4 regions of the Mixta mediterraneensis genome follow, and region 1 is predicted to be linked to each of the others. Evidence: predicted binding sites of a transcription regulator. Region 1 holds the regulator's gene; each other region holds the start of a gene.

What was found. The regulator CRP, encoded in region 1, controls carbon source genes, mostly activating them, when cyclic AMP is high. The targets are predictions, from matches to a motif close to ATGTGANNNNNNTCACAT.
Positions count from the first base shown of each region.
Region 2: the regulator CRP is predicted to act here: its motif matches at 4,227-4,244, upstream of deoC (deoxyribose-phosphate aldolase).
Region 3: the regulator CRP is predicted to act here: its motif matches at 5,045-5,062, upstream of rhaS (HTH-type transcriptional activator RhaS).
Region 4: the regulator CRP is predicted to act here: its motif matches at 2,296-2,313, upstream of QRY16_RS01430 (sugar transporter).

Region 1 is NZ_JASUAZ010000020.1:4,987-12,784, forward strand. Features, by position in the region: gene QRY16_RS12985 (hydrolase) at 1-529, shown strand, start outside; gene QRY16_RS12990 (YheU family protein) at 533-751, shown strand; gene QRY16_RS12995 (phosphoribulokinase) at 813-1,682, shown strand; gene QRY16_RS13000 (OsmC family protein) at 1,713-2,117, opposite strand; gene crp (cAMP-activated global transcriptional regulator CRP) at 2,419-3,051, shown strand; gene QRY16_RS13010 (YccS/YhfK family putative transporter) at 3,109-5,184, shown strand; gene argD (bifunctional acetylornithine/succinyldiaminopimelate transaminase) at 5,186-6,406, opposite strand; gene QRY16_RS13020 (aminodeoxychorismate/anthranilate synthase component II) at 6,495-7,070, opposite strand; gene QRY16_RS13025 (putative adenosine monophosphate-protein transferase Fic) at 7,112-7,705, opposite strand; gene QRY16_RS13030 (FicA/YhfG family antitoxin) at 7,695-7,798, opposite strand, start outside.
Region 2 is NZ_JASUAZ010000043.1:14,227-22,024, reverse strand. Features, by position in the region: gene ettA (energy-dependent translational throttle protein EttA) at 1-1,536, opposite strand, end outside; gene QRY16_RS18115 (2-hydroxyacid dehydrogenase) at 1,722-2,669, shown strand; gene deoR (DNA-binding transcriptional repressor DeoR) at 2,674-3,438, opposite strand; gene deoC (deoxyribose-phosphate aldolase) at 3,455-4,135, opposite strand; gene rbsK (ribokinase) at 4,316-5,233, shown strand; gene fucP (L-fucose:H+ symporter permease) at 5,243-6,568, shown strand; gene QRY16_RS18090 (aldose 1-epimerase family protein) at 6,565-7,578, shown strand; gene urtE (urea ABC transporter ATP-binding subunit UrtE) at 7,606-7,798, opposite strand, start outside.
Region 3 is NZ_JASUAZ010000001.1:291,238-299,035, forward strand. Features, by position in the region: gene aldA (aldehyde dehydrogenase) at 1-840, opposite strand, end outside; gene QRY16_RS01360 (DksA/TraR family C4-type zinc finger protein) at 1,039-1,305, shown strand; gene QRY16_RS01365 (YoaK family small membrane protein) at 1,314-1,412, opposite strand; gene QRY16_RS01370 (hypothetical protein) at 1,456-1,779, opposite strand; gene rhaT (L-rhamnose/proton symporter RhaT) at 2,136-3,170, shown strand; partial or broken gene rhaR (HTH-type transcriptional activator RhaR) at 3,208-4,079, opposite strand; gene rhaS (HTH-type transcriptional activator RhaS) at 4,091-4,912, opposite strand; gene rhaB (rhamnulokinase) at 5,206-6,678, shown strand; partial or broken gene QRY16_RS01395 (L-rhamnose isomerase) at 6,671-7,798, shown strand, end outside.
Region 4 is NZ_JASUAZ010000001.1:301,346-309,143, forward strand. Features, by position in the region: gene QRY16_RS01415 (TetR/AcrR family transcriptional regulator) at 1-174, opposite strand, end outside; gene bhsA (multiple stress resistance protein BhsA) at 469-726, shown strand; gene bhsA (multiple stress resistance protein BhsA) at 752-1,009, shown strand; gene QRY16_RS01430 (sugar transporter) at 1,058-2,242, opposite strand; gene cybB (cytochrome b561) at 2,417-2,959, opposite strand; gene QRY16_RS01440 (hypothetical protein) at 3,074-3,331, opposite strand; gene QRY16_RS01445 (multidrug efflux MFS transporter YnfM/SxtP(Kp)) at 3,498-4,751, opposite strand; gene QRY16_RS01450 (LysR family transcriptional regulator) at 4,846-5,742, shown strand; gene mlc (sugar metabolism global transcriptional regulator Mlc) at 5,869-7,086, shown strand; gene bioD (dethiobiotin synthase) at 7,198-7,798, shown strand, end outside.

The DNA.
Region 1 (7,798 bases):
GCTGGGTCAGCAAGGGGAGGATACCGCGCTGGATGCTAGTGTCATTGTTTCGGCGCCGCTGATGCTTGAACCCTGTAGCCTGCGGCTGGAGCAGGGATTTTCGCGCTTCTATCAATACTATTTGCTGGCTCAACTCAAAAAAAATGCTGAACGCAAGCTACGCGCATGGCCGGAAACGTTACCGGTGAATTTAACCCAACTCAAAGCGCTGCGCCGTCTGCGCGATTTTGATGATGCTATTACCGCACGCGCGCATGGCTTTGTGGATGCCGGCGACTATTATCGTCGCGCCAGCGCCTTGCCTCTATTAAATTCAGTACGTAAACCGCTGCTGATCATTCACGCCAAAGACGATCCGTTTATGAGTAGCGACGTGATCCCGCGAAAAAACCAATTATCTGCCACTATTACTTATCAAATGACGTCGCATGGCGGCCACGTTGGATTTGTTGGCGGTACGCTGTTCCAGCCACAACTGTGGCTGGAACAGCGCGTGCCACAATGGCTTTCACCTTTTTTGGATGGCTAATCTGTGATTATTCCCTGGCAAGAGGTTTCACCCGAAACCCTCGAAAATCTGATTGAAACCTTCGTGCTGCGCGAAGGAACCGACTATGGCGAGCATGAACGCAGCCTGGAAGACAAAGTCGCTGACGTACGCCGCCAGCTTGAGCGCGGCGAAGTGCTATTAGTGTGGTCCGAACTGCATGAAACGGTAAATATCATGCCGCGCAATGAATTTCGTGGCTAATGCGTTAACGAGGAATTCATGCTAACAATGCTCTTCGCCCGACCTCACAGGAAGCTTTTCTATGTCTGCCCGCCATCCAATTATCGCAGTGACCGGTTCCAGCGGAGCAGGAACCACTACCACCAGCCTCGCCTTCCGTAAGATTTTCCAGCAGTGGGATCTGCACGCGGCAGAACTTGAAGGCGATAGTTTTCATCGCTTCACGCGACCTGAAATGGACATGGCTATCCGCAAAGCGCGCGATCTGGGACGTCATGTCAGTTATTTCGGCCCCGAAGCCAATGATTTTGGTCTGCTGGAACAAACCTTTATTGAATATGGTAAAAGTGGTCAGGGTCAGTCGCGTAAATACCTGCATACCTATGACGAAGCGGTGCCGTGGAATCAGGTGCCCGGCACCTTTACGCCGTGGCAGCCACTGCCAGCCAATACCGATATTCTGTTTTATGAGGGGCTGCATGGCGGCGTGATGACCGCGCAACACAACGTGGCCGAAAACGTCGACTTGCTGGTTGGCGTAGTGCCGATTGTGAACCTGGAATGGATCCAAAAACTGGTACGTGATACCAGCGAGCGCGGCCATTCTCGTGAAGCCGTAATGGATTCGGTGGTGCGCTCAATGGAAGATTACATTAACTTCATCACGCCACAATTTTCTCGCACCCATATTAACTTCCAGCGCGTTCCCACTGTGGATACGTCAAATCCGTTTGCCGCACGCAGCATCCCGTCGCTGGATGAAAGCTTTGTGGTTATCCATTTCCAGGCGCTTGAAGATATTGATTTCCCCTATCTGCTGGCGATGTTGCAAGGATCGTTCATCTCGCATATCAATACCCTGGTTGTTCCGGGTGGCAAAATGGGGCTGGCGATGGAGTTAATTATGGGGCCGCTGGTCAAACGGCTCATGGAAGGCAAACGTATTGAATAAGGGGGGAGGCCACAAATCGGCCTCCGGCAACTACAGTTCTGTCACTTCATAACTGTGAGTGATTTCCACACCTTTACCTAACATAATCGCCACCGAGCAATACTTGTCGGCAGAAAGGTCAACAGCGCGCGCCACCGCTTTGTCAGCCAGCGCTTTGCCGCTCACAATAAAATGCAGATTAATATGGGTAAAAATACGCGGCGCTTCTTCGCGACGTTCGGAAGTGAGTTTGACTTCACACTCGACTACATCATTGCGGCCTTTCTGCAAAATGGACACCACATCAATCGCGCTGCATCCCCCTGCTGCCATCAGCACCATCTCCATCGGGCTGGGCGCTTTATCGCCAGCGTTACCGTCCATCACTACCTGATGGCCCGACGACGATTCGCCAAGAAATGTCAGACCTTCAACCCACTTCACTCTTGCCTGCATGATATAGCCTCCATAACCTGATCATTTGCGTCAGAGTACGCTTTCACCTGGTAAACAGCAATCCAGAGAAATCCGCCCTTTGCTGAAGCGAGACAACACAAGACAGTCGGCAAAAGCTGTGTTACAAACAGAGCTGAAAATATTTTTCGTCACCTGATGACGAAGCCGGGAAGAATTAAGCGCCATGCGCCAAATGCAGCCCGAATAATTTCCAGAATGGAAAATGCTTGAAGCTTTCATCGCCTGACAGGGAAATTGTCCCCTGTATTTTGGGCACGATTACAACAGAGGATAATAGCGAATGGTTCTCGGCAAACCGCAAACAGACCCTACACTCGAATGGTTCCTGTCCCATTGCCATATTCACAAATATCCATCCAAAAGTACGCTGATTCACCAAGGTGAAAAGGCTGAAACGCTTTACTACATCGTGAAAGGTTCCGTTGCGGTTCTGATCAAAGATGAAGAAGGCAAAGAGATGATTCTCTCCTATTTGAATCAAGGCGATTTTATTGGCGAGCTTGGCCTGTTTGAAGAAGGTCAGGAACGTAGCGCCTGGGTACGTGCGAAAACCGCGTGCGAAGTGGCAGAAATTTCCTACAAGAAATTTCGTCAGTTGATTCAGGTAAACCCGGATATTTTGATGCGACTGTCGTCGCAGATGGCGCGTCGCTTACAGGTAACGTCAGAAAAAGTGGGTAACCTCGCTTTCCTTGACGTTACCGGACGCATTGCGCAAACGCTGCTTAATCTGGCCAAACAGCCAGACGCCATGACGCATCCCGACGGCATGCAAATTAAAATTACTCGTCAGGAAATTGGCCAAATCGTTGGTTGCTCACGTGAAACCGTGGGCCGTATTTTGAAGATGCTGGAAGATCAGAACCTGATCTCAGCACACGGCAAAACCATCGTCGTTTACGGCACCCGCTAATTCCTGTCACTCCCGGCGTGATGGCAACATCACGCCGTTATTATTTGCGCTGAGCTGATGTGGCGTCGAATCATCTATCATCCGGAAATTAACTACGCCCTGCGGCAGACGCTGGTCCTTTGCGTGCCCGTTGCACTCGGCTGGCTGTTTGGCGATCTGCAAAAGGGACTGCTGTTCTCGCTGGTGCCTGCCTGCTGCAATATTGCTGGCCTCGATACTCCCCATAAACGCTTCTTTAAGCGCCTGATTGTCGGCGGCAGCCTGTTTGCGCTCGGCAGTTTTCTTATGCAGTTTCTGACACTGAAAGGCGTTCCGCTACCCGCCATTCTGCTTGTCATACCCTTATTGCTCGGCGTGACGGGTGAAATCAGCCCGCTTCATGGGCGTTTACTGCCCGGTTCGCTAATTGCCGCCATTTTCACACTGAGCCTGATGGGACGTATGCCGATGTATGTTCCGCCGTTGCTCTATATTGGCGGTACGCTGTGGTACGGCCTGTTCAACTGGTTTTGGTTCTGGCTGTGGAAAGAGCAGCCGATGCGTGAAAGCCTGAGTCTGGTCTATCGCGAGCTGGCCGATTACTGCGACGCGAAATACACGCTACTGACGCAATTCGTCGATCCAGAAAAAGCGTTGCCGCCGCTGCTGGCGCGTCAACAAAAAGTGGTCGATCTGATTAACATCTGTTATCAACAGATGCATATGTTGTCGGCCAATGGCGATGAAAGCCATAAACGCCTGAAGCGTTCCTTTCAGGTTGCATTGGATTTGCAGGAGCATATCTCTGTCAGCCTGCATCAACCGGAAGAGGTGCAAAAGCTGGTGGAGCAGAGTCATGCGGAAGCGGTGATCCGCTGGAATGCCAGAACCATTTCGTCCCGGCTTCGGGTGCTGGCGGATAACATTCTTTATCATCAACTGCCCGACCGCTTTGCCATGGATAAACAGCTCGGCGCGCTGGAAAAAATTGCACGCCAGCACCCTGATAACCCGGTCGGTAACTTTTGTCTTTATCATTTCAACCGTATCGCGCGCGTCCTGCGCACGCAAAAACCACTCTATCAGCGCGACCTGATGGCCGATCGTCAGCGTCACCTGCCGCTGTTGCCCGCCCTGCGTAGTTATCTGAATTTCAAGTCTGCTGCACTGCGCACTGCTGGCCGCTTTGCCGTTATGCTGATGTTGGGCAGCGCACTGGCCATGTTTTTCAATATTCCTAAACCTTACTGGATTCTGATGACCATTATGTTCGTGAGTCAGAATAGCTACAGCGCTACGCGGGTACGCATTCAACACCGCGCGCTCGGCACATTTGCCGGTTTAGTGATTGCCGCTGCCACTTTGCGCTTCGCCGTACCGGAATCGCTGGTGCTGCTTATCATGCTCGTTATCACCTTCGTCAGTTACCTGTTTACCCGTAAATTTTATGGCTGGGCGACCATTGGTTTTACCGTCACAGCGGTATATTCACTGCAACCGCTGTCGCTGAATGGCGCACAGTTCCTGCTACCACGACTGATGGATACCCTGATGGGTTGCCTGATCGCCTTTGGTGGCATGGTGTGGCTTTGGCCACAGTGGCAAAGCGGCTTGCTGCGCCAGAACGCGCATGATGCGCTGGAAACGTATCAGGATGCACTACGCATGTTGCTTGGCCCGGAACAGTCAGCTGAAAAGCTGGCTTATCAGCGCGTACTGGTCAATCAGGCACACAATGCACTCTTTAACTCGCTGAATCAGGCGATGCAGGAGCCGGGTTTCAACTCTCAATATTTGAAAGATATGCGAATGTGGGTAACGCATAGCCAGTTCATTGTAGAACACATCAACGCCATGACCATTCTCGCGCGCGAGCATACTATGCTGACACCCGCGCTGGCGGAACGCTATTTACAGTCGTGCGAGATTGCATTGCAACGCTGCCAGCAGCGGCTGGAATATGACGGTAACGGTTCACAAACCAACGTGCTACAGGAGGCGGAAAATATCAATGAAGGGCCGATTACGGTTGTGGAGCAGCATGTAAAACGCATTTTGGGACACCTGAATGTGATGCATACCATTTCGTCTCTGGCATGGAGCCAGCGGCCACAACATGGTCGCTGGCTGGTCAGGCATTTAAGAAAAAGCTAAATCAGGCGCTAAGCACCTTCTCCACCGCTTTGGCAAAGCGCTGCATACCTTCGGCAATCACGTCTGGTTCAATGACCAGCGACGGCGCGAAACGGATCACATCCGTCCCCGCAACCAGAATCATTACGCCTTCTGCCGCAGCGGCATGCAGAATATCGCGCGTCTTACCTGCATGCTGCGGTTTCAGCGCCGCGCCAATTAGCAGACCTTTACCACGAATATCAGAGAACAGATCCTGCTGAGCATCAAGGGCTTTCAGCGCTTCGACAAATTGCTGACGACGGGTCTCTACGCCTTGTAACACCTCCGGCGTATTGATGATGTCCAGCGCCGTTTCGGCAATCGCACACGCCAGCGGGTTGCCGCCGTAAGTCGTACCATGTACGCCTGGCGCCATGGTAGAAGCAACTTCATTGGTAGTCAGCATCGCACTTACCGGGAAACCGCCGCCCAGCGCTTTTGCTGAGGTCAGAATATCCGGCATCACGCCGTAATGTTCATAGGCAAACAGTTTACCGCTGCGTCCCATGCCGCTTTGCACTTCGTCCAGCACCAGCAGCGCCTGATACTGATCGCACAGTTCGCGCAGACCTTGCATAAATTCCTGCGTCGCCGGCATCACCCCGCCTTCGCCCTGAATCGGCTCAACCACGATGGCACAGGTGTGATCATCAATAACGGCTTTTACTGCATCCAGATCGTTGAAGGGGACATGCACAATATCTGCGGGCTTTGGACCAAAGCCGTCCGAATATTTTGGCTGCCCACCAACCGACACGGTGAACAGCGTGCGGCCATGAAAAGCATTATGGAAAGCGATAATTTTGCTTTTGAACGGACTGTGCCGTTTGTAAGCGTAATAACGCGCCAGCTTAAACGCGGCTTCGTTTGCTTCTGCGCCTGAATTTGCAAAGAACACGCGCTCAGCAAAAGTGGCATGGATTAATTTACTGGCAAGCCGCAGCGCCGGTTCGTTAGTGAACACGTTGCTGGTATGCCACAGCGTTTCGCCCTGGCTTTTCAGGGTTTCTACCAGCGACGAGTGACAATGGCCCAACGCGGTGACCGCGATCCCGCCAGAGAAATCGATATATTCTTTGCCTTGCTGATCCCATACGCGGCTGCCCTTGCCTTTCACCGGCACGAACTGTGCCGGTGCATAAACAGGCAAAATGACGTTATCGAATGTTTCCCGCGTTACCGCAATTTTTTCCGCTGCCATTGACGACCTCATTTGATTAGCTGTTGAGCCAATGCGAGATAATAATCATAAAATATGCATAAAAAATCAATTAAAGGCAAACATAACTTTACTGATTAAGGAAATTGCGCAGCAGCTGATGGCCTTGCTCGCTAAGAATACTCTCGGGGTGGAACTGCACGCCTTCCAGCGCCAGGGTTTTATGACGGAATCCCATAATTTCATCCAGTTGTCCGTCGCGCAGACTCCAGGCGGTGATTTCAAAATCATCCGGCAAGGTATCGCGCTGCACGATTAACGAATGATAGCGCGTAACGGTAAGTGGATTGTTCAGGTTGCGGAATACGCCGCGGTTGGTGTGCTGAATCGCAGACGTTTTACCGTGCATCACCTGACGCGCACCCGTCACTTTCGCGCCATACGCCTGCGCAATGGCCTGATGACCAAGACAAACACCAAGCACCGGTATGCGTCCGGCAAAATGGCGAATGGCTGCCAGCGAAATGCCAGATTCATCCGGCGTGCACGGCCCAGGGGAAATAACCAGGTGCGTCAACGGTAAGGCGTTCATCTCTTCCAGCGTGATGGCATCGTTTCGCACAACGCGAACTTCCGTGCCAAACTCGCAAAAATACTGGTAGAGATTCCAGGTGAACGAGTCGTAATTGTCGATAAGCAGCAGCATAGCCCATCCAGAGTGGTTGAAAGCGCCGCCATTCTACGCTTTTACCCCGCTTCGCTCACTATTTTCGCAAATACCTGTTCAAGCCGTTTCAAATCACCGGAAGCGCCAGCCTGATTTGCGGCAGCCCAGTTTTCCGTCTCAACCTTACCCCAGTCGAGCAAAAACCCCGCATGCAGCGCCAGCTGTTCGAAGAAGATGCGCTGGGCGCGACCATTGCCTTCACGGAACGGATGCAACATATTGATTTCGCAATAGTAGTGTGCGATACGCTGTACAAACTGTTCCGCCCCCAGATCGGCTAAACCTTTCTCTTCTTCCAGCGCGCTCATCAGCGTATTGCCCTCTTTTTCGATATATTCAAAATGGCAAAACGGCATATCGTCGCGCCAGATATCGATGGTTCGTAACTCCCCGGCCCAGCTATAGACATCCTGGAAAAGGGTACGATGAATATGGCAAAGATAAGGCAGGCCCAGGGTACTTGCGCCCAGTTCAAGCGTGGCAAGGCGTGTAGCGCTGAAGCTTAACTCCGCTTTACGCAGCTGAACGGCATCATAAATATCAAGGCGATTTTTCAACACATCCTCGTTGTGCCACAGGTAGGGATCGCGGATAACGGCAGCGTTATTGGCCATACTGTCTCCTCAGCGATTCCAGTCGCGTCTGAGCATCTTCGCCTTTTAGTGCGGGTTCATTTAGCACTAAGCCTTCCAGCCGACAGCTGGCCT
Region 2 (7,798 bases), on a different contig from region 1:
CAGAATATGGGTGGCAATACGGTCAAGGAACCAGCGGTCATGCGAGATCACCATGGCGCAGCCTGGGAACTCCAGCAGGGCATTTTCCAGTGCGCGCAAGGTTTCGATGTCCAGATCATTGGTCGGTTCATCAAGCAGCAACATATTGCCGCCAACCTGCAGCAGTTTAGCGAGGTGCAAGCGACCACGCTCACCGCCGGAAAGTTCGCCTACACGTTTACCCTGATCGACGCCCTTAAAGTTAAAGCGACCCACGTAGGCGCGACTTGGCATCTCGGTGTTGCCGATACGCATGATGTCCTGGCCGCCGGACACTTCTTCCCAGACAGTTTTCGAATTATCCATGCTGTCGCGGAACTGATCGACGGAGGCCAGTTTAACGGTATCTCCCAGCACAATGCTGCCGGAGTCAGGCTGCTCCTGGCCCGACATCATGCGGAACAGGGTGGATTTACCCGCGCCGTTAGGCCCGATGATGCCAACGATGGCACCTTTCGGTACTGAGAACGATAAATCGTCAATCAGCACACGATCACCGTAGGACTTACGCAGCTGGCTGACTTCCAGCACTTTATCACCCAGGCGTGCGCCAGGCGGAATAAACAGCTCGTTGGTTTCGTTACGTTTCTGATAGTCGGTATTGTTCAGCTCTTCAAAACGTGCCAGACGGGCTTTGCCCTTGGACTGACGGCCTTTGGTGCCCTGACGTACCCACTCCAGCTCTTTCTCAATGGATTTACGACGTGCGGCTTCAGAAGAGGCTTCCTGTGCCAGACGTGCATCTTTCTGCTCCAGCCAGGATGAGTAGTTACCTTCCCACGGAATACCTTCGCCGCGATCCAGCTCCAGGATCCAGCCCGCGACGTTATCAAGGAAGTAACGGTCATGGGTGATGGCTACCACGGTGCCTTCGAAATCGTGCAGGAAGCGTTCCAGCCACGCCACGGATTCTGCGTCCAGGTGGTTGGTCGGTTCGTCCAGCAGCAGCATGTCTGGTTTTTCCAGCAGCAGGCGACATAGCGCCACGCGGCGGCGTTCCCCCCCTGACAGGTTGGCAATCTTCGCATCCCAGTCTGGCAGGCGCAGTGCGTCGGCAGCGCGCTCCAGCTGAGTATTAAGGTTATGACCATCGTGCGCCTGGATAATCTCTTCCAGACGGCCTTGCTCAGCGGCCAGCTTATCGAAGTCTGCGTCCTCTTCTGCATAAAGCGCATACACTTCGTCCAGACGTTTTAACGCGCCAACGACTTCTGCCAGCGCTTCTTCTACCGATTCACGAACGGTATGCTCCAGGTTGAGCTGAGGTTCCTGCGGCAGATAACCAATTTTGATGCCTGGCTGTGGGCGCGCTTCCCCTTCAATATCTTTATCGATGCCGGCCATGATGCGCAGCAGCGTGGATTTCCCGGCGCCGTTCAGGCCGAGTACGCCGATTTTCGCGCCAGGGAAAAAGCTAAGGGAGATGTTCTTCAGAATATGTCGCTTCGGCGGAACAACTTTGCCGACGCGGTGCATGCTATAGACGAATTGAGCCACGTTGTATTGAGCCTCTGGGTCTGTTTGTCGTTTGGATGATGTCGAAGTTTAGCCTTTTTCACCGTCTAATCACAGCCGGGGGGCGGGGATTCTTCCGTTGCGTGCCGCAGTTCAGGATAACTGTTTGATTTACGCACAAACTCAAGTCTATGCTGCATTTTTGCCTGATAAGCGGAGGAAGTTAGATGAGAGTGCTGATCGCAGCGGATGAAAATGCCTGGGGTGGATTGATTGCGTCGATTCGCCAGACTATGCCGGATGTCGAATTTGTCGCCTCGGCAGGCCATGCGGCTGAAAGCCTGGCGGGTTTTGACGCGTTGATTCCCGACATGTGCAAAGTGGATGCTCGCCTGTTAGCGACCGCCGATCGCCTGAAACTGATCCAGCAAGCCGGAACTGGCCTGGAGAGCGTGGATACCGCCGCGGCAAAACAGCAGGGCATTATGGTGGCGAACGTGCCTTCTCATACTTCCGGCAATGCAGATTCAGTGGCTGAACTTGGTATCTGGATGATGATTGGCCTCGCGCGTCGTCATCAGGAAATCGCGCAATGTCTGGCGCAGCAGCGTCTCGGCCAACCGGTCGGTATCGGTTTGATGGGCAAAACGGTTGGGCTGGTAGGATTAGGCGGCATCGGCAAAGCGCTGGCGAAACGACTGGCTCCCTTTGGGATGCGCATGATCGGTGTGAAGCGTGAAGCCGATACGGCATTTGCTGAAAAGCACGGACTGGATTGGGTCGGCGATATGACTCAGCTACCGCAGCTACTGGAACGCGCTGACTTTGTGGTACTCAGCCTGCCGGATAATGCGCAAACCCATAACATCATTAATGCGAACGCGCTGAATCAAATGAAGCACGGTAGCTTTTTGATTAACCTTGGTCGTGGCGGTTTGATCGACAAGCCGGCTTTTATCGCCGCGTTAGAAAATAAAACACTGGCCGGGGCCGGGCTTGATGTGTTCTGGCAAGAACCGCCTGCGCCAAATGATGTCGTATTTAGCTACAACGTTATCGCTACACCACATATTGGCGGCGTGACCGATATTTCCCTGGCCGGAAATGTGGCGGGCGTCTGTGATAACTTACGCCGCCTGCGGGATGGTGAAGCGATTGAAAACCGCTGGGCTTAATCGTTTATGGCAGGCGCAGCGGAATGTTTTGTTGCGTCAGCCAGTTTTTCAGCGCCTGATCCGGCGCGCTATCACTCACCAGCAGATCAAAACGCCGCAGTTCGCCAATGCGGGCGGGCAGCACTTTGCCATATTTGCTGCTGTCTGCCACCAGCACTCGCTGACATGCACGCAACATCGCGTGGTGTTTCATGGCTAATTCGTTGATGTTGTAGCAGGTTGCGCCTTGATCTTTATCGACGCCGGCCGCCGAGATAAACGCCAGGGTCGGACAGAGATCGTCAAGGATGGAATGCGCGCCAATGGGTGTGAACAGGGCATTATCGGCATGAAATTCTCCACCGCTTAAGATCACATTGCAGGCTGGTTTTTCTTTCAATGCCAGAAAGGTATTCATCGCGCAGCATATGGCCGTGAAGGGCAAAGTGTCAGGAATGGCATCAGCGATATAGGGCAGCGTGGTGCCGCAATCAAAAAATACCGTATCATTTTCACTAATCAAACTGGCGGCCGCCTGCGCCAGGCGCTGCTTTCTGGCGGCATTTTGCCCGTGCTGATCTGAGATGAAATAGTGCCCGGCGTGGCTTTTCGGATCGCTGACAATATAACCACCCAATAGCACTACCGTGGAGGCTGGCTCCGTCAAATCGCGGCGGATGGTCATCTCGGAGACGCCCAGCAGTTGTGCTGCGTCTTTCAGGTGCAGTTTGTCGGTGCGCTTAAGCGCCTGAGCCAGCTTATAAATGCGTTCGTCGCGCCGGGTTTCCATGGTCATCTCTGTGTGTTTAATATCCTGAAGTGGAAGGCGCCTGGCCGGAGACGATGGCGATGCCGGAACTTGTGCCAATGCGCGTTGCGCCCGCGTCAATCATCGCCTGCGCCGTTTGACGATCGCGCACTGCACCGGAAGCTTTCACCGCGACCTTGTCACCCACGCTGGCTTTCATCAACTGTACGTCTTCAATGCGCGCACCGCCATGGCTAAAACCGGTTGAAGTTTTCACAAAAGCGACCTGCAAATCACGACAAATCTCACAAATTTTAATGATTTGCGTCTGATCAAGCAGGCAGGTTTCCAATATTACCTTTAATGGGATCGCCCCGCAAACTTCGCGCACCGCAGCAATCTCCGCTGCCACCGCCGCCATATTGTCACTCTTCAGCCAGCCCACATTAATCACCATGTCGATCTCCTGCGCACCCGCAGCAATGGCGGCCTGGGTTTCAAAGACTTTCACCGTGGTTAGGGTTGCTCCCAGCGGGAAACCAATGACTGAACAGACTTTCACTTCACTGTCGGCCAGACATTGCGCTGCCAGTGGCACATAACCGGCATTCACGCACACCGCATAAAAATGATGCTGTCTGGCTTCGGCACAGAGACGACAAATTTGCGCTTCGGTAGCGTCAGCGGCGAGCAGAGTATGGTCGATATAGTCGGCGTAGCTCAGAGCAGGCAGGGTCATGACAATCTCCAGTTTGATGTTGTTTTGTTAAAATAATAACACTGAGCTATCGCGTCAATCTTCATTTTACCGTTTTAATAACCATTCCAGGATGTGGTTTTTGTCACAAAATTAACTTATGTGAATTGTTATTGTTACTTTTATAACATTTAAAGATTGAAAACTACCCGGGAGAAAATGATGGAGATAGCCGTTATTGGGTCGAATATGGTGGATCTCATCACCTATACCAACCACCTACCGAAGGCGGGAGAAACCCTGGAAGCGCCTGATTTTGCCATCGGCTGCGGCGGAAAAGGGGCTAATCAGGCCGTTGCGGCGGCGAAGTTGGGCGGTAAGGTCATGATGATCAGCAAAGTCGGTGACGATCTGTTTGCTCCTAACACGGTGGCGAACCTGCAACAGCAAGGTGTGGATACGCGCTATGTCACTACCGCGCCTGGCACTTCAAGTGGCGTCGCGCCAATTTTTGTCGATGAGCAGTCGCAGAACCGTATCCTGATCGTTAAGGGGGCCAATCAGCAGTTAAAACCCGCCGATATTGATGCCGCGGCTGATGCGCTGAAAGCGTGTCAGCTTATGATCCTGCAACTCGAAATTCCGCCTGAAACGGTCTATTACGCGATCGACTTCGCCCGTCAGCATGACATTAAGGTCATCCTGAATCCTGCGCCCGCCGTCGCGAATCTGGATATTCAGTACGCCTGCAAGTGTGACTTTTTTATGCCGAATGAAACCGAACTCGAAATTTTGACGGGTATGCCGGTCAGCAGCGATGAAGAGGTAAAACTTGCCGGGCAGTCGTTGCTTAAGCGTGGGCTGAAAAACCTGATCATCACTCTCGGCAGCCGGGGATCGCTATGGATGAGCAATGATGATCTGCATCAGGTCGCACCCGTAACGGTCAGGGCGGTGGATACCAGTGGGGCCGGTGATGCGTTTATCGGCTGCTTTGCTTACATGCTGGTAAAAACCGGCAATATCCTGGAAGCGATGCAGCAGGCGTCAGCGTATGCCGCCTGCAGTGTGACGGAGCGCGGTACTCAGCGCTCCTATCCCGACGCGGAAACCTTCCAGCGTTTTCTTAACGTTCACTGAGGTCGAGTCATGCAACAGAACATTGTTCAGCAACCTGATGGCTATTTGAATAAAACACCGCTGTTCCAGTTCATTTTGCTCTCTTGTCTGTTCCCTTTGTGGGGCTGTGCCGCGAGCCTGAACGACATCTTAATCACCCAGTTCAAAAGCGTTTTTGCCCTGAGCGATTTCGCCAGCGCCCTGGTGCAAAGTGCTTTTTATGGCGGCTATTTTCTGATTGCCATCCCGGCTTCGCTGGTGATCCGTAAAGCCAGTTATAAGCTGGCCATTCTGATGGGTCTGGCGCTCTATATTGTCGGTTGCGTACTGTTTTATCCGGCGTCGCATATGGCGACTTACACCATGTTCCTCGCGGCAATTTTTGCCATTGCCATTGGCCTGAGCTTCCTTGAAACCGCAGCGAATACCTATAGCTCAATGATTGGTCACCGCGATCGCGCCACCTTGCGGCTGAACATCAGCCAGACGTTTTATCCGATCGGGGCGTTAATGGGCATCGTGCTGGGGAAATATCTGGTGTTTCAGGATGGGGAAAGCCTGGCAAACCAGATGGCAGGCATGTCGGTCGATCAGGCTCATGCGTTTCGTCTGAGTATGCTGGAGCACACGCTGGAACCGTATAAATATCTGGTAATGGTGTTAGTGGTGGTCATGCTGCTGTTTATGTTTACCCGCTATCCACGTTGCAAGCCGGAAAGCAGCAAAGAATCACAGCCATCGCTGGGTGAAACCTTTCGCTATCTGGCCCATAACCGCCATTTTAAACGTGGCATTATGGCGCAGTTCCTCTATGTCGGCATGCAGGTGGCGGTGTGGTCATTCACCATCCGTCTGGCGCTGACGCTGGGCGCAACCAATGAGCGTCACGCTTCCAACTTTATGATCTACAGCTTTATCTGTTTCTTTATCGGTAAATTTGTCGCTAACTTCCTGATGACGCGCTTCCGGGCAGAAAAAGTGCTGATCGCTTATTCGGTGCTGGGCGTTTTGACGCTGGCCTATGTCATGCTGGTGCCCAACTTTACCGCCGTTTATGCCGCTGTCTTCGTCAGCGTATTGTTTGGACCCTGCTGGGCGACTATCTATGCGGGCACGCTCGCCACCGTGGACAATAAATACACTGAAGTGGCGGGGGCATTTATCGTTATGGCTATCGTCGGTGCGGCTTTCGTGCCCGCGCTGCAAGGCTTTGCTTCCGACCATCTGGGATCGATGCAACTGGCTTTTGGCGTATCGCTGTTGTGCTTTGCCTGGGTCGGTTTTTACTTCTGGGGCGAACTGCGCCATAAAAATCAGGCCATCGCGTCCGGGCGCCTGGTGGAGGAGCTGCAATGAAAACCCGTCTACCGTTACGTCGCGATCAGTTTTATGACACCCCCAGTACGCTGCTGCAAAGTGATGACTTTAAGGTTGAGCTATTCCGTTACCCGGCGGGCATTGAGGCCGTGCGTATAAACACGCGGCGCGGCAGTGTAATTGTGCTGCCCTTTTATGGGCAGATGATTTGGGATGCAAACTTTGACGGACATTCGCTAACCATGGGGCACAGTTTTAAACAGCCACTTGCGGGTTCTTCAATCATTGATACTTATGGCTGTTTTGCTTTTCACTCGGGCCTGCTGGCAAACGGCTGTCCTGCGCCTGATGACGACCATCCGCTGCATGGCGAAATGGCGTGTGCACGCATGGACAAGGCCTGGATTGTCCTGGAAGAGGGCAGGGTATCGCTGGAAGGCGAAACGGAATATGTGAAAGGGTTCGGCCATCACTATCTGGCGATGCCAGCGGTGCGTTTGTCCGCTAATGAACCACGGTTGCATATTGAGATGACGGTAAAAAACCTGGCGGGTGCGCCAATGCCTTTGCAGTATATGTGTCATCTCAACAGTGCATGGATAGAGCAGGGATATTTCCGGCAGTCCATTCCTGAAGATGCATTTGCATTACGCACTTCTGTTCCTGCTCATGTCCAGCCAACGCCGTCGTGGCGCGCCTATACCGCACAGTTGGCGCAGGATCCGCAATCCTTCAGACAGCTGGATAAGCCGGAAATGTGCGATCCTGAGATCGTCTTCTTCGCTGACGATCTGGCCCGCTATGGCGATGAAGTACAGTTTGAGCTGCACTCGCCGCAGGGTTACGCCTTAATGACGCGCTTTTCCACCTCGCAGTTTCCTCACGCAACGCGTTGGATGCTACACAATCACGATCAGCAGGTTGCCGCCTATATCCTGCCAGCCACTTGTCGGCCGGAAGGCTTTCGTGCCGCACAGCGCGCCGGTACGTTGATTGCGCTGGCACCCGGCCAGCAGCGACATTTTTCGGTTGAAACTGGCTTGCTGTAAGACTTATCAGGCAGCTGAAAAGCTGCCTTAAATCGCGACCAGTCCGCGCACGCCGTCCGTTTCCATGCTGTCACCACGGCCGCGCTGAACAATTTCACCACGCGACATTACCAGATAACTGTCTGCCAGCTCGGCCGCAAAATCGTAAAACTGCTCCACCAGCAGGATCGCCATATCACCACGCTGTGCCAGCTGGCGGATCACTGCCCCGATCTCTTTG
Region 3 (7,798 bases), on a different contig from region 1:
TCCAGTATTGATCACGCGAGAACTGACAATGGCTTTGACGGCGATATCAAGATCCGCATCATCCATGACGATGGCAGGCGCTTTGCCTCCCAGCTCCAGGGAAACTTTCGTCACGTTTTTTGCCGCGGCAGCCATCGTCGCGACACCTGCGCCGACGCTGCCGGTCAGGCTGACTAATCCTACCTTTGGATTGGCCGCCAGCTCCTGGCCAACTTCCGGGCCGTAACCATAAACAAAGTTGATAACGCCTTTGGGTAAACCAATTTCTTGCAGGATTTCAGCAAAAATGCCGGCATTGTTGGGTGTAAGTTCACTTGGTTTGATCACGATGGTGTTGCCGGTAATCAGAGCAGGCGCTGCTTTACGGGCAATCAGAAAGAACGGGAAGTTCCAGGGCAGAATGCCAGTGGTCACGCCAATGGCTTTTTTAAACAGGAAAATGTTTTCGTTTGGACGATCGCTATTAATGATTTCACCTTCGTAACGGCGCGCCCATTCAGCCATGTATTCAAGGTAGTCAGCCGTAAACATCACTTCTTTTTTTGCCAGGCCTTGTGTTTTTCCACCTTCAGCAACAATCGTCGCAGTGAGTTCAGGCTCACGCTCGCGAACCGCTGCGGCGATTTTGCGTAACCAGACGCCGCGCTCAACGGCAGGTAACGCTTCCCAGCCAGGCTGCGCTGTTTCTGCGGCGGCAATCGCGCGGCTGGCGTCTTCAGCGTTGCCTTCAGGAATGCGCGACAGCAGCGCCTCGGTTGACGGGTTAATTACCTCAATCCACTTATCACTCTGATGGGAAACAAATTCGCCATTAATATAATGTTGAAGATGTATTGTCATTCGCAGGTTCTCCGCTATCGGTACGTTACAATTATGTAATCAATGCAGCGTGAAACAGTTCCGGGTGCAGCACCTTTTTCTGATTGCCAGCGCCTTACTTTGTATGGCAACCAACCGCAGGTTGGCATGACATTGACAGCAGATTTGTGAATTTGTTGTAAAATAAAGAGTGAGTTAAGTTAAATTGAGGGCGAAATCATGGCAAATGGTTGGGCGTCTGAAGGGGCAGTACAAGAGCAGATCGACAGTACAGTTAACGATGAAATTACGCGCGTGCGTCAGTCTCTGGGCCATGGCGAAAGCGCGACGGAATGTGAAGCCTGTGGCGAACCTATTCCCGAGGCACGGCGACGTGCGCTACAGGGCGTACGCTATTGTGTGGCCTGTCAGGAGAAAATGGATAAGCAACAGAAAGGGGCTGGGCTGTTTAACCGCCGCGGCAGTAAAGACAGCCAACTACGCTAATACGCGCTTCAGGAGCCAGGCATGGCCAGGCCACTGCCGATAAACCAGGCTAAAAAACCCACGCCCGCAATAATAATGGCGATGGGAATCAGAATGCCAATTCTCATTATTTACCTGTTAATGACTGTTGTAAACGGGGTGCTAATGTTATCACGCTATTTGCAACACTGCGCGATGGGTTTTCAACATCGTGAATAACTGAAATTGTGTAGCGTCATCGACATCACGCGACGCTTCACCCTTCTTGTAAGTCAGGCGGTGGATTTGTCCAGGCTGCCGCCAGACCACGATCGCTGAGGCAATCAGCGCGCAATCTTCCGCGTTTTGCAGACACTCCACCGTCGCGTACTGCGATTCATCCAGCCCATTAATAAAAATGCTCGCCGCGCCAGCAGATAAAATGGTGCGCAGATCATCCAGCATCACGCGGCTGACCGAGCGTGAGTGAAACAGCGCTAACCGCTTCGTTGTCATCACAATCCCTTATATTGATGAAAATTCGTTTAGACGGTTTCAACACGCCGATGAAAAGCATTCTTTCTCTCTTTGCCAGACTGCCCGCTATGGCGGCAATCAGTACGAAAATGTGCTGCGCCACACCGCAAAAAACAAAAAATATCTGAATAATAAGCAACTTAACAGGTTGAGCATCTGAATTTCCGACAAATGCGAATTTGTGATCTCCAACAGGAGTAACGGGCAAATATTGCCATCAGGCTGGCGTCTCCGGCAGCCATCCAAAGGCTGAAGAATTCCTGCAAACCGTAGACTGCCTGTTAGGCGGGAACCGCTGGGTTTCCTGTAGGCCTCAACCTTACCAAGGAATAACAATGAACAGTGCCATTATTGCAGGTATCTTCTGGCATTTTGTCGGAGCTGCCAGTGCCGCGTGCTTCTACGCGCCTTTTAAACAGGTGAAAAGATGGTCATGGGAAACCATGTGGTCAGTGGGCGGTGTGATGTCATGGCTGATTTTGCCATGGGCGGTCAGCGCTGTATTACTGCCAGACTTCTGGGCTTATTACAGCAGCTTTAGCTTCTCTCAGCTGCTTCCGGTGTTCATTTTTGGCGCTATGTGGGGCGTAGGGAACATCAACTATGGCCTCACTATGCGCTATCTCGGCATGTCGATGGGAATAGGTATTGCTATTGGCATTACGCTGGTGGTGGGTACACTGATGACGCCGCTGATTCAGGGACGCTTTGGCGAGCTGTTTGCCTCAACGGGTGGGCGGCTAACGCTGCTGGGCGTGTTCGTCGCGCTGATTGGGGTGGCGATCGTGTCGCGCGCCGGTCTGTTGAAAGAGCGTGCGCTGGGCATTAACGCCGAAGAGTTCAACCTGAAGAAAGGCTTAGTGCTGGCGGTCACGTGCGGCATTTTCTCGGCAGGCATGTCGTTTGCCATGGACGCAGCAAAACCCATGCATGAAGCCGCCGCGCAGGCCGGTATCGATCCGCTCTACGTCGCGTTGCCTGGCTATGTCGTCATTATGGGCGGCGGTGCGCTGGTTAACCTGGCATTCTGTTTCTTCCGCCTGGCAACCAAACCCGGGCTGTCGGTGCGTAAGGATTTCTCACTGGCGAAACCGCTGCTGCTGGCTAACATCGCTTTTGCCGTACTCGGCGGCACCATGTGGTATCTGCGATTCTTCTTTTATGCCTGGGGCCACGCCAAAATCCCACCGCAGTACGACTATGTGAGCTGGATGCTGCACATGAGCCTGTATGTGCTGTGTGGTGGTTTGGTTGGGCTATTGATGAAAGAGTGGAAATCAGTCGGGCGTCGTCCGATTGGTGTGCTATCAATTGGCTGCGTCGTTATCGTCATCGCCGCTAACATAGTGGGCCTTGGCCTGGCGGCTTAACCTCAAAGCAATGGCGAGCCTGCAATGCAGGCTCGCTTTACGGTTTTGCCATATCGGTGGTTTGACTGGCGGGACGAGGTGCAAAGAAACGCTGGCGCCAGGCACTGGGCGTCAGACCTGTATCCCGGGTAAACACCACCGAAAAATAGTTGCTGTCATCAAAGCCACAGCGGGCAGCGACTTCTCCAATCAGACAATCCTGAGTACGTAACAGATATTTCGCCTGGCAGAGTTGCAACTGACGCAGGTAATGACCAACGGTCATACCGGTTTGCTGGCGAAAAAGCTGTTTAAGCGCGCGTTCATTTAGTTGATTTTGCTGACAAAATAGCGCCAGATCGAAAGGACGAGCAATCGCGCCTTGTAAGGCTGACATCAGCAAGTCGAGCTGTTCGCCTTCAGGCAGTGCCCACGGGCGATCGGCTGCATAACCATGACGACGTAAAATCAACGCCAGTTGCAGGAATAATGCTTCAGATAACTGTATCGAAAGCGGATCGGTTTTGCGGCTTTCACGCTCAAGCTGGGTAATCACGCTGCGCGCTAACGCCATACCGCGCGTCGTTAAGCGCCAGCAGCGGGCTCATCATCGCCTTGCGGTGGTAGCAGTTGATTCCACTCCAGCCCGAGACCAAAGCGGTCGCGACAGTACAGGATATTATCCAGCACCAGGTCGTTGACGCTATCGTAACTGTGGCAGTCATTATCGCGAATATAAAAGACGTCGCCGCAGGTGATTAGCCAGGGGCGATCGTTGAGGATATGCAGGCCATTACCGCGCCAGACGATAACAATCTCGCTGAACTCATGTCGATGAGGCGGAAAAGAGGGTTGAGGCATACGTTCGGCCACCGCCACCGGTAAACTGGCGGCGGGAAAGTAATCCTCTCGACTGAGTATCAACGTCATGGTTGACTCCTTTACAATATTTGTTGGCGCTCCGCGCGTGGAGCGCAGCCAAATTCGCGCCTGAACAGGGTAGAAAAATGGTTGCTGTCACCGAAACCGCACTGAAAAGCGATATCGGTAATACGCATGTCACTGTGCCGCAAGAGATGACGCGCCTGCAGCAGGCGTAACCGGTTGAGATAGCGCTGCGGCGTACTGCCGGTTTGCTGCTTCATCTGTCGATGCAGCGTGCGTAGCGACAGCGAAAACTGATCTGCCAGCGCCTCCCAGACAATATCATCACTGTAATGCTCATTCAGCCAGTCAAGCAATCGGTGTAACCGCGCTTCCTGATCCTGAGCCTGCTCATTGCGACAGGTCTCACGTAATAAAACCAGTAATTGTAAAAACAGCTGTTCCTGACGCGCCTGTTTTTCCAGCGACCACGCATCATCCTGCCGCATCTGGCTAACCACATTCAGCGCCTGAGCCATCACTTTGTGATTGATGCGCCAGTGCGAGGCATGCTGGCCTTCATCATCCACAGGCAGCAGCGCCTGCAACCCTGACAGAAAGCGAAACGCATCAGGGCTGCGATAAAGCACATTGGTCAGACAAAGATTCGCTGTTTGTTCATAAAGATGGCGATCGTGATCGCGCACAAAGCAGACGCAACCGGCACAGAGCGTTTGCGGCTGGCCATTAAACACATGAATTCCCGACCCCTGTTCTACTAATACTATTTCATGAAAATCATGATGATGTTCAGGAAAGGCCTGCTGCGGTACGCGAGGCTCAATAGCAATCGCGTAATCGCCTTCCGGGAAAAAATCAGCACTGTGTAGAATGGTCATGATCGCCTCTTGTTACTGTTAACAAAACTGTAACCGAGTCTAAACAGGCCGCCCGCACCTTACCTTGAATTTTTATCTTAACTCAGCAGGAATCATGCTGTTTATTCAAGAAATTCCCAGCAGATAACAGAATTGCGGCGAAGGTCACATCTCGTTCCTTGCTGCCTCTGTGATCTCTCTCACGAACTTCTTTGCAAGTCTGCCAGCGACAATGGCTCACTGGCAGTATGGGGAAGGTGGCAAAACTGCAAGGTTCCTACTCTGTGATCGTCAAATCACAGGAATAACACGCCATGAGTAAGCGAAATATCGTTGCCGTAGATTTAGGCGCTTCCAGCGGACGGGTAATGCTCGCGCAATGGGATGCAGCAGTCCGCCATCTCAGCCTGCGGGAAGTGCGTCGCTTCGCCAATCAGCGTCAGCGCCGTGTCGGTTACGACTGCTGGGATGTTGAACAACTAGAGCAGGAGATTCGCGCAGGTCTGGCGCAGCTTGATGCTGAAGAAACAGTGGCAGACAGTATTGGGGTCGATACCTGGGGCGTAGATATGGTGTTGCTCGACGCTCAGGGCAAGCGCGTCGGCGAAGCCGTCAGTTATCGTGATGCACGGACCCACGGCGTAATGGAACAGGCGCTGCGGGATTTAGGCAAAAACGCCATTTATAGCCGCACCGGCATTCAGTTTCTTCCTTTTAATACCCTGTATCAAATGCGGGCGCTGCATCAAATGCAGCCCGACTGGCAGGCTCGCGTGGCGCATGCCTTGATGGTGCCGGATTACCTGCATTATTGCCTGACCGGCAACATGAACTGGGAATATACCAACGCCACCACGACGCAGATGCTCAATATTGAGAGCGGTGAGTGGGATGCTGATCTGCTGGCCTGGGCGGGTGTCGATGCCAAATGGTTTGGCAAGCCGCAGGCGCCAGGTAATACCGTGGGTCACTGGCAAAGCGCCACTGGCGTACAGGTTCCGGTGATAGCTGTCGCCACGCATGATACCGCCAGCGCGGTGTTAGCGACGCCGCTGATACAGGACGATGCCGCCTATCTAAGTTCAGGCACCTGGTCACTGATGGGATTCGAAAGTTTACAACCTTATGCCTCTGAAACCGCGCTGCGCGCCAATGTGACCAATGAGGGCGGTGCAGAGGGCTATCGCGTATTAAAAAACATCATGGGGCTGTGGCTGCTGCAACGTGTTTGTAGAGAGCTGAATATCGACGACCTGTGTGCCTTAATTGCTGATACAACGCATGAGCCTGCGTGTCGTTCGCTGATTAACCCCAACGATTCGCGATTTATCAATCCCGACAGCATGGTCGGTGAAATCCAAAATGCCTGCGCCGAGCAGGGCATGCCGGTGCCGCAATCAGCGGCTGCCTTAGCGCGCTGCATTTTTGACAGCCTGGCATTGCTTTACCGTGAGGTGATTAACGAACTTGCGGCGCTGCGCGGCAAACCCTTCAGCCAACTGCATGTGGTTGGCGGCGGCTGCCAAAACCATTTCCTTAACCAGCTGTGTGCCGATGCCTGCCAGATTCCGCTGCTGGCTGGGCCGGTAGAAGCCTCAACGCTAGGCAATATTGGTTGCCAGCTTATTGCGCTGGGTGAATTCACCGACGTGGCAGATTTCCGCCGCTGCGTGGCAGACAACTTCCCGTTAGAAAAATTTGAACCGCAAACTAACAGCGCCTTTGCTGCCTGTCAGGCACGCTTCACGGCGCTGAGTCAACCTGCTAAGGAACTTGCTTATGACTAAGCTGATTGAACAAGCCTTTGAACTGGCGAAACAACGTTACGCTGAAACAGGAGTCGATGTTGAACAAGCCATTCAGCGTCTGGACAGCGTGCCTGTGTCTATGCACTGCTGGCAGGGTGATGATGTACGTGGATTTGAAAACCCGCAAGGTACGTTGACGGGGGGAATCTAGGCAACCGGTAACTACCCAGGCCGCGCCCGTAATGCAGAAGAACTGCGCGCCGATCTCGATAAAGCCTTGTCATTAATCCCAGGCCCCAGGCGCCTCAATCTGCACGCCATCTATCTTGAAAGCGATCAACCTGTTGAGCGTGATGCGATTGAACCTAAGCATTTCGCCAACTGGGTAGAGTGGGCAAAGCAAAACGGTCTGGGACTCGACTTCAACCCAAGCTGTTTTTCGCATCCGCTGAGTGCCGACGGCTTCACGCTGTCGCATGCTGACAAAAACATTCGTCAGTTCTGGATCGATCACTGTAAAGCCAGCCGTCACGTCTCCGCTTATTTCGGCGAACAGCTTGGTACACCGTCGGTGATGAACATCTGGGTACCTGATGGCATGAAAGATATCACGGTTGATCGTATGGCACCGCGTCAGCGACTGCTGAGCGCACTGGATGAGGTTATCGCCGAGAAGTTAAACCCTGCGCATCACATTGATGCAGTGGAAAGTAAGCTGTTTGGCATTGGCGCTGAAAGTTACACCGTGGGTTCCAGTGAGTTTTTCCTGGGCTACGCCAGCAGTCGCCAGACTGCGCTGACGCTAGATGCCGGTCATTTCCATCCAACGGAAGTCATCTCTGACAAAATTTCCGCCGCCATGCTCTATGTGCCACGCCTGCTGCCGCACGTTAGTCGTCCAGTGCGTTGGGACAGCGATCACGTTGTGCTGCTTGATGATGAAACGCAGGCGATTGCCAGCGAAATCGTGCGCCATCAACTGTTCGATAAGGTTCACATTGGCCTCGACTTCTTTGATGCTTCCATCAACCGCATCGCGGCGTGGGTTATTGGTACACGCAATGCGAAAAAAGCCTTACTGCGCGCCTTGCTGGAGCCAACGGATCGCCTGCGTAAGATCGAAGCGGAAGGCGATTACACCGCGCGCCTGGCGCTGCTG
Region 4 (7,798 bases), on a different contig from region 1:
AGCATAGAGCGTAGGTGCTTTTGCGCCCGTCGCGGCAACTAAATCCGCCAGCGATGTGCCTTCGTAGCCATGTGTCCAGAAAAGTGTCAGTGCTTTATCCAGTGCAGCTTCGCGGTCAAACACTTTTGGGCGGCCCCGACATTTCTTCACATCACCATCTGGTAGCTGGCTCATACATCCTCTCTGCTGTGAAAACACCTCATTAAATTACCGATCATTAAATAAATATGCAAGGCGGTCTGCCAGTGTGACGTAGGTGCATTGGCAATTTGTGCGTTACCACAAGCCATTCGCTCCTGTGGTTAAAGTAAAAAGGGCGATAAATCCAGCGCTTACACGATTTTTATTAAAATAACGTTCGTTAAAAAAATATTGACGATGCCTGGGGTTCAGCTCTATCATTTATTTAACGTTCGTTAATTAATTTTCGACGCCGATTCTAAAACCTGATTTATAAGTGAGTAAATTATGAAAAGTATCAAAATCACGCTGGCCGCCGTTGCGCTTTCTTCCCTGACATTTGGCGCTTTTGCCGCAGAACAAGTCTCCAGCGATCCGCTGAATCAACAAAAAATTGGCACCATTTCAGCTCAGGGGGGCAGCAGCCTGGATTCAATCGAAGCACAGCTGAATGCGAAAGCGGAGGCTGCAGGTGCGAAATCATTCCGCATCACCTCAACAACCGGTCAGAACAAATTACACGGCACCGCCGTGATTTATCAGTAATTGAAAAGTTAAGAAGGGGTTCGTTATGAAAAGTTTGAACATTGCTGTGCTGGCGTTCGCGCTAAGCAGCGTTTCATTTGCATCACTGGCTGCGCAAGAAGTTCGTGAAGCACCGATGGATCAACAAAAAATCGGCGTGATTAGCGCCACCGGCAGTACCAATTTGACCTCACTGGAACAGCAATTGTCAGATAAGGCCAGCGATGCAGGCGCAAAGTCTTTCCGCATCACTTCGACCTCTGGCAGCAACAACCTACATGGCACCGCAGTTATTTATAAGTAGTTGATTAAGCAGGCTTCAGATAAGGCGACTTATCTGAAGCCTTTTTTCTTAGCCGTTAGAGCGTAACTGAGGATAACGACGGAAGATATAAACACACCACAGCAATGCAACCAGGCCAATGATTCCGCCTACATTACCCACATCAGCCATTTTCATATGCACGCTGACCTGGTTCCCCAGTAACGCGCCCGCGCCAATGCCAATATTATAAATTCCTGACATCAATGACATCGCAACGTCTGTTGCGTCCGGCGCCAGCGATAACACCCGCACCTGCATAGCCAGACCAATCATCATCATTGACATGCCCCAAATGACGCAAAGCGTTGAGATGGTGGCAGGACGAACCGCAGCGAAAATCAATAATCCCATGCACAGAGTGATTAAGGCGATAGCCGCGATTAACAGCGCAGAGGGAAATTTGTTACCCAGCGAACTAAACAGGAGACTGCCTAATATCCCCGCCGAGCCAAACAGCAATAGCAGCAGCGTAGTGAAGTTTTCACCGGAATTCGCCACTACCTGCATAAAAGGTTCGATATAGCTGTATGCAGTGTAATGCGCCGTGACAACCAGCGTCACCAGCAAATACATGCTAACCAGCGCGGGGCGCCGGAACAGCATCGGGACGCTGCTGAGCGAGCCGGTATGTTCACTCGGTAAACGCGGCAGAATGCGCGCCAGCATAATCATCAGGACTAAGGCAGAGAGTCCGATCATGCCAAAGGTGGTACGCCAGTCAAGATATTGCCCAACCACGCGGCCAATTGGCACGCCTAAAACCATGGCTAAAGCGGTGCCGGTCGCCAGCATACTCAGTGCCTGTGTTTTTTTCCCTGCCGGCGCGACACGTATCGCCAGTGAAGCAGTAATCGACCAAAACACCGCATGCGACAAAGCAATGCCGATACGTGAGACGATCAGCGAGTTAAAGTCCCAGGCAAAGGTTGAAAGTATATGGCTGCCGATGAAGATCAGGAACAGGATCGCCAGCAACAAACGCCGTTCGACGTTCCGCGTCAGTAGCATCAGCGGTAGTGAGAGCAGCGCGACAACCCATGCGTAAATCGTCAGCATAATGCCGACATCAGCGGTTTTCATCGAAAAGTCAGCGGCAATATCGGATAACAGGCCAACAGGCACAAATTCAGTGGTGTTAAATACAAACGCGGCAATTGCCAGCAGCACCACGCGCAGCCAGGCCGTTTTACGGGAAACAGTAGTTGATTGCATGAAGAGTCAATTAGTCAGAACAGCGAAATTGGATGACATCGGGCATCCAGCGAAAGTGACGTGCATCACAAATATGTGACTATTGTGGATGAAGAAAGCCGATTGCGAAACCTCAAAGCACGGTTTTATTGCTGAATAATTGTTATCGCCCTCATCAAGGGCGATAGCCTGGGGTTATTGATCGCGACGGGGGCGAGGCATCATACGCAGCAGCGTGTTGTCTTTCAGAAAATAGTGATGAAACAGCGCCGCGACGGCATGCAGTCCCACCAGCCAGTAACCCAGCGGCGCCAGCGTTTCATGCCAGTCGGTCAGGGTATCAGACAGATCGAAACGGGGCTCGCTGGCTACCGGCATGGAAACGCCGAATAACCACCAGTCACGGCCACGCAGATAGCGTGAAGTCAGCCCTAAAACGGGCAGGGTAATAAACAATGCATACATCAGCGTATGGATCAGATGTGCCAGACCCGTTTGCCAGCGCGGCGCAGAGGACAGAATTTCAGGCGTGCGATGGCGTATGCGTAAAAGCAGCCGGGCCAGCATCAGGACCAGCACCGTTGCCCCGGCGCTGAAATGTGTGATGATCAGTGCGTAGCCCTGCCAGGATCCGCGCTGAGCAAAACCACGTAACTCAATGGCGGAATACGCAACCACTATCAACAAGAACGTGAGCCAGTGTAGCGCAATCTGTGAAGCCGCAAATTTTCCCCGCATATTAATCTCAGATAAAACGTATCAAAGTGGCTAACATAACGGAAAATACGAAAACTACTTAACAAATTGACGCAGCGGCCGCGCTTTTTGTCTGCCGCGGCGGGCAGGCGATTATCAGAGGCTGACCATATGCTTTAGGCCCACGCTATACTGGACGTTCAGGTTTTTTTTTACCGTGACCGGGCAACAGTTATCGCAGCCCAACGCGCCGGGATAATATTTTCGTGCTTGCTGAATCGCTGCTGTCGGGGTATAGAAACTCCCTAAAAACAACCTGTCTTGCAGGGATGGCTGGTATTTACATCCGTAAGCATGAACGACGTGATTATCGTTATAACCCGCCTGTTTATTTACGTAATAGTAAGTAGCCATAGACACCTCATTGCTGTGAAAAATAAAAATTACATTTATCGTTGGAATGGAAACGATTATAGCGGGAAATGAGGGTTTTGTTTTGCATGGTCCTGATAAACAGGTGACTTATTGGCTGGGCATAAAAAAGGGCGCGGATGCGCCCTCGGAAAAATGATTAATTTAGCTACAGTTTGCGGCACTGCAAACGCCAGGCCACCAGCAATGCGAGCAGCAGCAGCGCAGCGATAAATAGCGTAATGCCTGCCCAGCCGTAGCTGTGCCAGAACACGCCGCCCAGGGTTCCGGCCACGCTGGAACCGACATAGTAGCTAAAAAGATAGAGCGATGAAGCCTGGCCTTTTGCCCGCCGGGCGCGAGGCCCAATCCAGCCGCTGGCGACTGAGTGAGCGCCAAAAAAACCGGCCGTGAATAGCATCATTCCAACAAAAATCAGCCATATCGAATTAAAAGAGGTAATAAGCAGGCCGGTCAGCATGATTGCGGTTGCGCCCAACATGACCGGACCACGACCCAACTTACTGGTAAGCGCACCGGCTTTCGGTGAGCTCCACGATCCCGTCAGATAAACGAGCGACAACAAGCCGACCACCGCCTGGCTGAGGTGCCAGGGCGCGCCTAACAGTCGATAGCCAATATAATTGAATAAAGTGACGAACGCCCCCATAAGCAAAAAGCCTTCGGCAAACAGCAGCGGTAAACCCTGATCGCGCCAGTGCAGGCGAAAATTGATAAACAGGCTGCGTGGCCGAAGCGAAGCAGGACGAAAATGGCGCGATGCCGGTAGAATTTTCCAGAACATTAAGGCCGATGCCAACGCGAAGCAGCCGATCACCGCAATCGCAATGCGCCAGTTAAAGAAGTCCGTGATTACGCCGCTAAGCAAGCGGCCGCTCATCCCGCCAATTGAATTCCCGCTGATGTACAGGCCCATTGAAAAAGCGATCATACCAGGATGGATTTCTTCGCTCAGGTAGGTCATCCCGACTGCGGCTACACCGCTCAGAGACAGACCAATCAGCGCACGCATTAATAAAATCCCGTGCCAGCTGGTCATACACGCCGAAATCAGCGTACAAATCGCCGCGAGCATCAGGGCTGTAACCATTACCGATTTTCGACCAATGGCATCGGAAAGCGGGCCGGTTATCAGTAAACCCAACGCCATCAGCCCGGTAGAAATAGAGAGCGAAATGCTGCTTGCCGCCGGTGATACACCGAACTGTTGTGATAAGACAGGCAGAATAGGCTGAACACAATAAAGCAGCGCAAAGGTGGCAAGACCGGCAGAAAACAGCGCCAGGGTGACGCGCATAAATTGCGGCGTTCCCCGTTCAATCCAGCCTGACGACGACGTGGGATCAGGCGAAGGGGATAGCTCGTCATCATTGAGTATCACAGCCTGGGAAGAGCGACTCACGGAATTTCCTCATTTTTAGTAATAGATGCTCACTCTAGAAAAGCTGGATTAGGTTGTCTAATATATTAATAATCTCAAATAAGACGTATTAAATATGAATATTGAGCTTCGTCATCTTCGTTACTTTGTTGCGGTGGCAGAAGAGTTGCATTTTGGACGTGCCGCTCAGCGCTTAAATATTTCGCAGCCGCCGCTTAGTCAGCAAATCATACAGCTGGAGGCCGAAACGGGGGCGCAGCTGTTCAATCGCACCAATCGCAGCGTGCAGCTAACCGCCGCCGGGCAGCAGCTATTGCAAGACGCGCGCGTCATTTTGTTGCAGGTGGAGCAGGCAGCAGCGCGCGCAGCGCGATTGCATCGTGGTGAAGAAGGGGAATTACGCATCGGTTTTACCTCATCCGCCCCGTTTACGGGAGTGCTTTCTGACGCGTTGTATCAGTTTCGCCAGCGCTGGCCGAGCGTGCATATTCAAATGCAGGAAATTAACACGCGTCAGCAACTGGCGCCGCTGCACGATGGCCGCCTCGACCTGGGGATCATGCGTAATACCCCGCTACCAGCCGATTTGCGCCATCAGCTGTTACTCAGTGAGCCGCTTTATGCGGTAGTGCACTGGGCTCATCCCTTAGCTGATGCGGAAAAAATTTCGGTTCGCGATCTGGCGGCTGAGCCTTTTGTTTTTTTCGATCCGCTGGGCGGCACCGCGCTTTACAGTGAAATTTTGGCACTGCTGCATCGCTACCAGATCAAGCCCTACATTACTCAGGAAGTGGGCGAAGCAATGACGATTTTGGGTTTAGTAGCAACCGGATTGGGCGTGTCGATATTGCCCGCCTCCTTTCGCCGGGCACGACTGGCCGATGTTATCTGGTTGCCGCTGGAAGAAAGTGATGCGTTATCAGAGCTGTGGTTAGTCTGGTCGGGAGAGCGGGAAATAAATGCACAGATGGATAGAATGATGCAGCTTCTGGGGCGGGGTTCAGCAAATTAATTCTGCGTTCCCAAAGGTTTATGTGCGATAAATCACATTTCCAGTCAAATATTTGACGCTTCTGCGTAATCTGCCTCACCATATCTCATGTTTATTTAGAAGCTCGAAAATAACCGGGGGCAGGGTGTGAATCTGGACAGTCAACCTGGCCATATTGACCAAATTAAGCAGACCAATGCGGGCGTCGTTTACCGACTGATTGACCTTTATGGTCCCATCTCGCGTATCGAACTCTCCAAACGAGCGCAGCTTGCGCCAGCCAGCATCACAAAAATTGTGCGTGAAATGCTGGAAGCGCATTTGGTACAGGAAACAGAGTTTCAGGAGCCAGGCAGTCGTGGGCGACCCGCGATTGGTTTAATACTGGATACCGAAGCCTGGCACTATTTAGCTATACGCCTGCATCGCGGCGAGATGACAATCACACTACGCGATCTTAGCAGCCGTTCACTGGTTGAAGATTGTCGGCCGTTACCCGCTGCACAAGAGCAGCCATTACTGGCTTACCTGATAAAAGAAGTCGATGCTTTTTTTATCCGCCACCAGCAAAAGCTGGAACGTTTGACAGCAATTGCTATCACCTTACCCGGCTTAATTAATGCGGCCTCGGGCGTGGTACATCGCTTGCCGGGCTATGACGTGCAGGATATGCCACTGGGCGACACCCTGGCAGCGCGTACCGGATTACCGGTTTTCGTTCAGCATGATATTTCTGCCTGGACGCTAGCCGAATCGCTGTTTGGCGCCTCGCGCGGCGCGCAGGATGTGATCCAGATTGTCATTGATGAAACGGTCGGGGCAGGCGTGATTAGCGGTGGCAAATTGCTACATAAAAGCGGTCGCGCATTGGTTGAAATTGGCCATACCCAAATCGATCCTGATGGCAAACAATGTTACTGCGGGAATCATGGTTGTCTTGAAACGGTCGCCAGCACTGGCAGCTTATTGACGCTGGTCGCGCAACGACTGGCATCACAACCGGAGAATGCGTTGCATCAGCAGGCGTTAACACTTGAATCACTTTGCACTGCGGCACAAGCCGGCGATCGGCTGTCACATGATGCCATCGTCAGCGTTGGCCAACATATTGGCCGCATGCTGGCAATGATGGTTAATATCTTTAATCCACAACAAATTCTTATCGGTTCTCCGCTTAATCAGGCCGCCGACGTCCTGTTTCCGGCCGTTAGCCGGACCATTTATCAACAGGCACTGCCAGCATACAGCGCCCGTATACAACTTACGTCAACTGAGTTTCGGGAGCCAGGCACCCTGGGTGCCGCGGCGTTGGTTAAAGATGCGCTTTATAGCGGGCATCTGCTGGTAAAGCTATTACAAGGTTAAGCCTGACTGAACTTTGCGCTAACGCAAATTGCTTACCTATCCCTTTACTTAAAATGCGCCTTCGCACCAAAGGTTTATTGTCGAATGAAACCAAGTCCGAAGGAGAATGAGGTGGAAACACTATTTATCACGGGCACCGATACGGCTGTAGGAAAAACCGTCGTATCGCGTGCATTGCTGCAATGTTTTACCCAGGCGAACCTGAGCGCGGTGGGTTACAAGCCCGTTGCACGCTGCGCTGCTACTACACAAAATGGTCTGAGAAATAAAGATGCACTGATTCTGCAAAACGCATCTTCACTCCAGCTTCCTTATGAAGCCATTAACCCGCTGGTTTTCGCAGAAGAAGAAATTTGCCTCCATCCCTATAACGTCATTGATTATGAGCAGCTAACCCAGGGCTTAAACCGCCTGCGTCAGAAAGCCGGGCGTGTGGTCGTGGAAGGAACCGGCGGCTGGCGCAGCCTGATGAACGATGCACGTCCGCTTTCAGCGTGGGTAATTGAGCAACAGTTACCGGTGATTATGGTGGTGGGCATTCAGTCAGGTTGCATAAGCCACGCGCTGTTAACGGCAGAAAGCATTGTTCACGACGGGTTGCCGCTTCTGGGCTGGGTAGCGAATCGAATTAATCCCGGACTGGCGCACTATGCCGATATTATTGATGTGTTGCGTACGAAAATAGCCGCGCCTTTATTGGGTGAACTGCCTT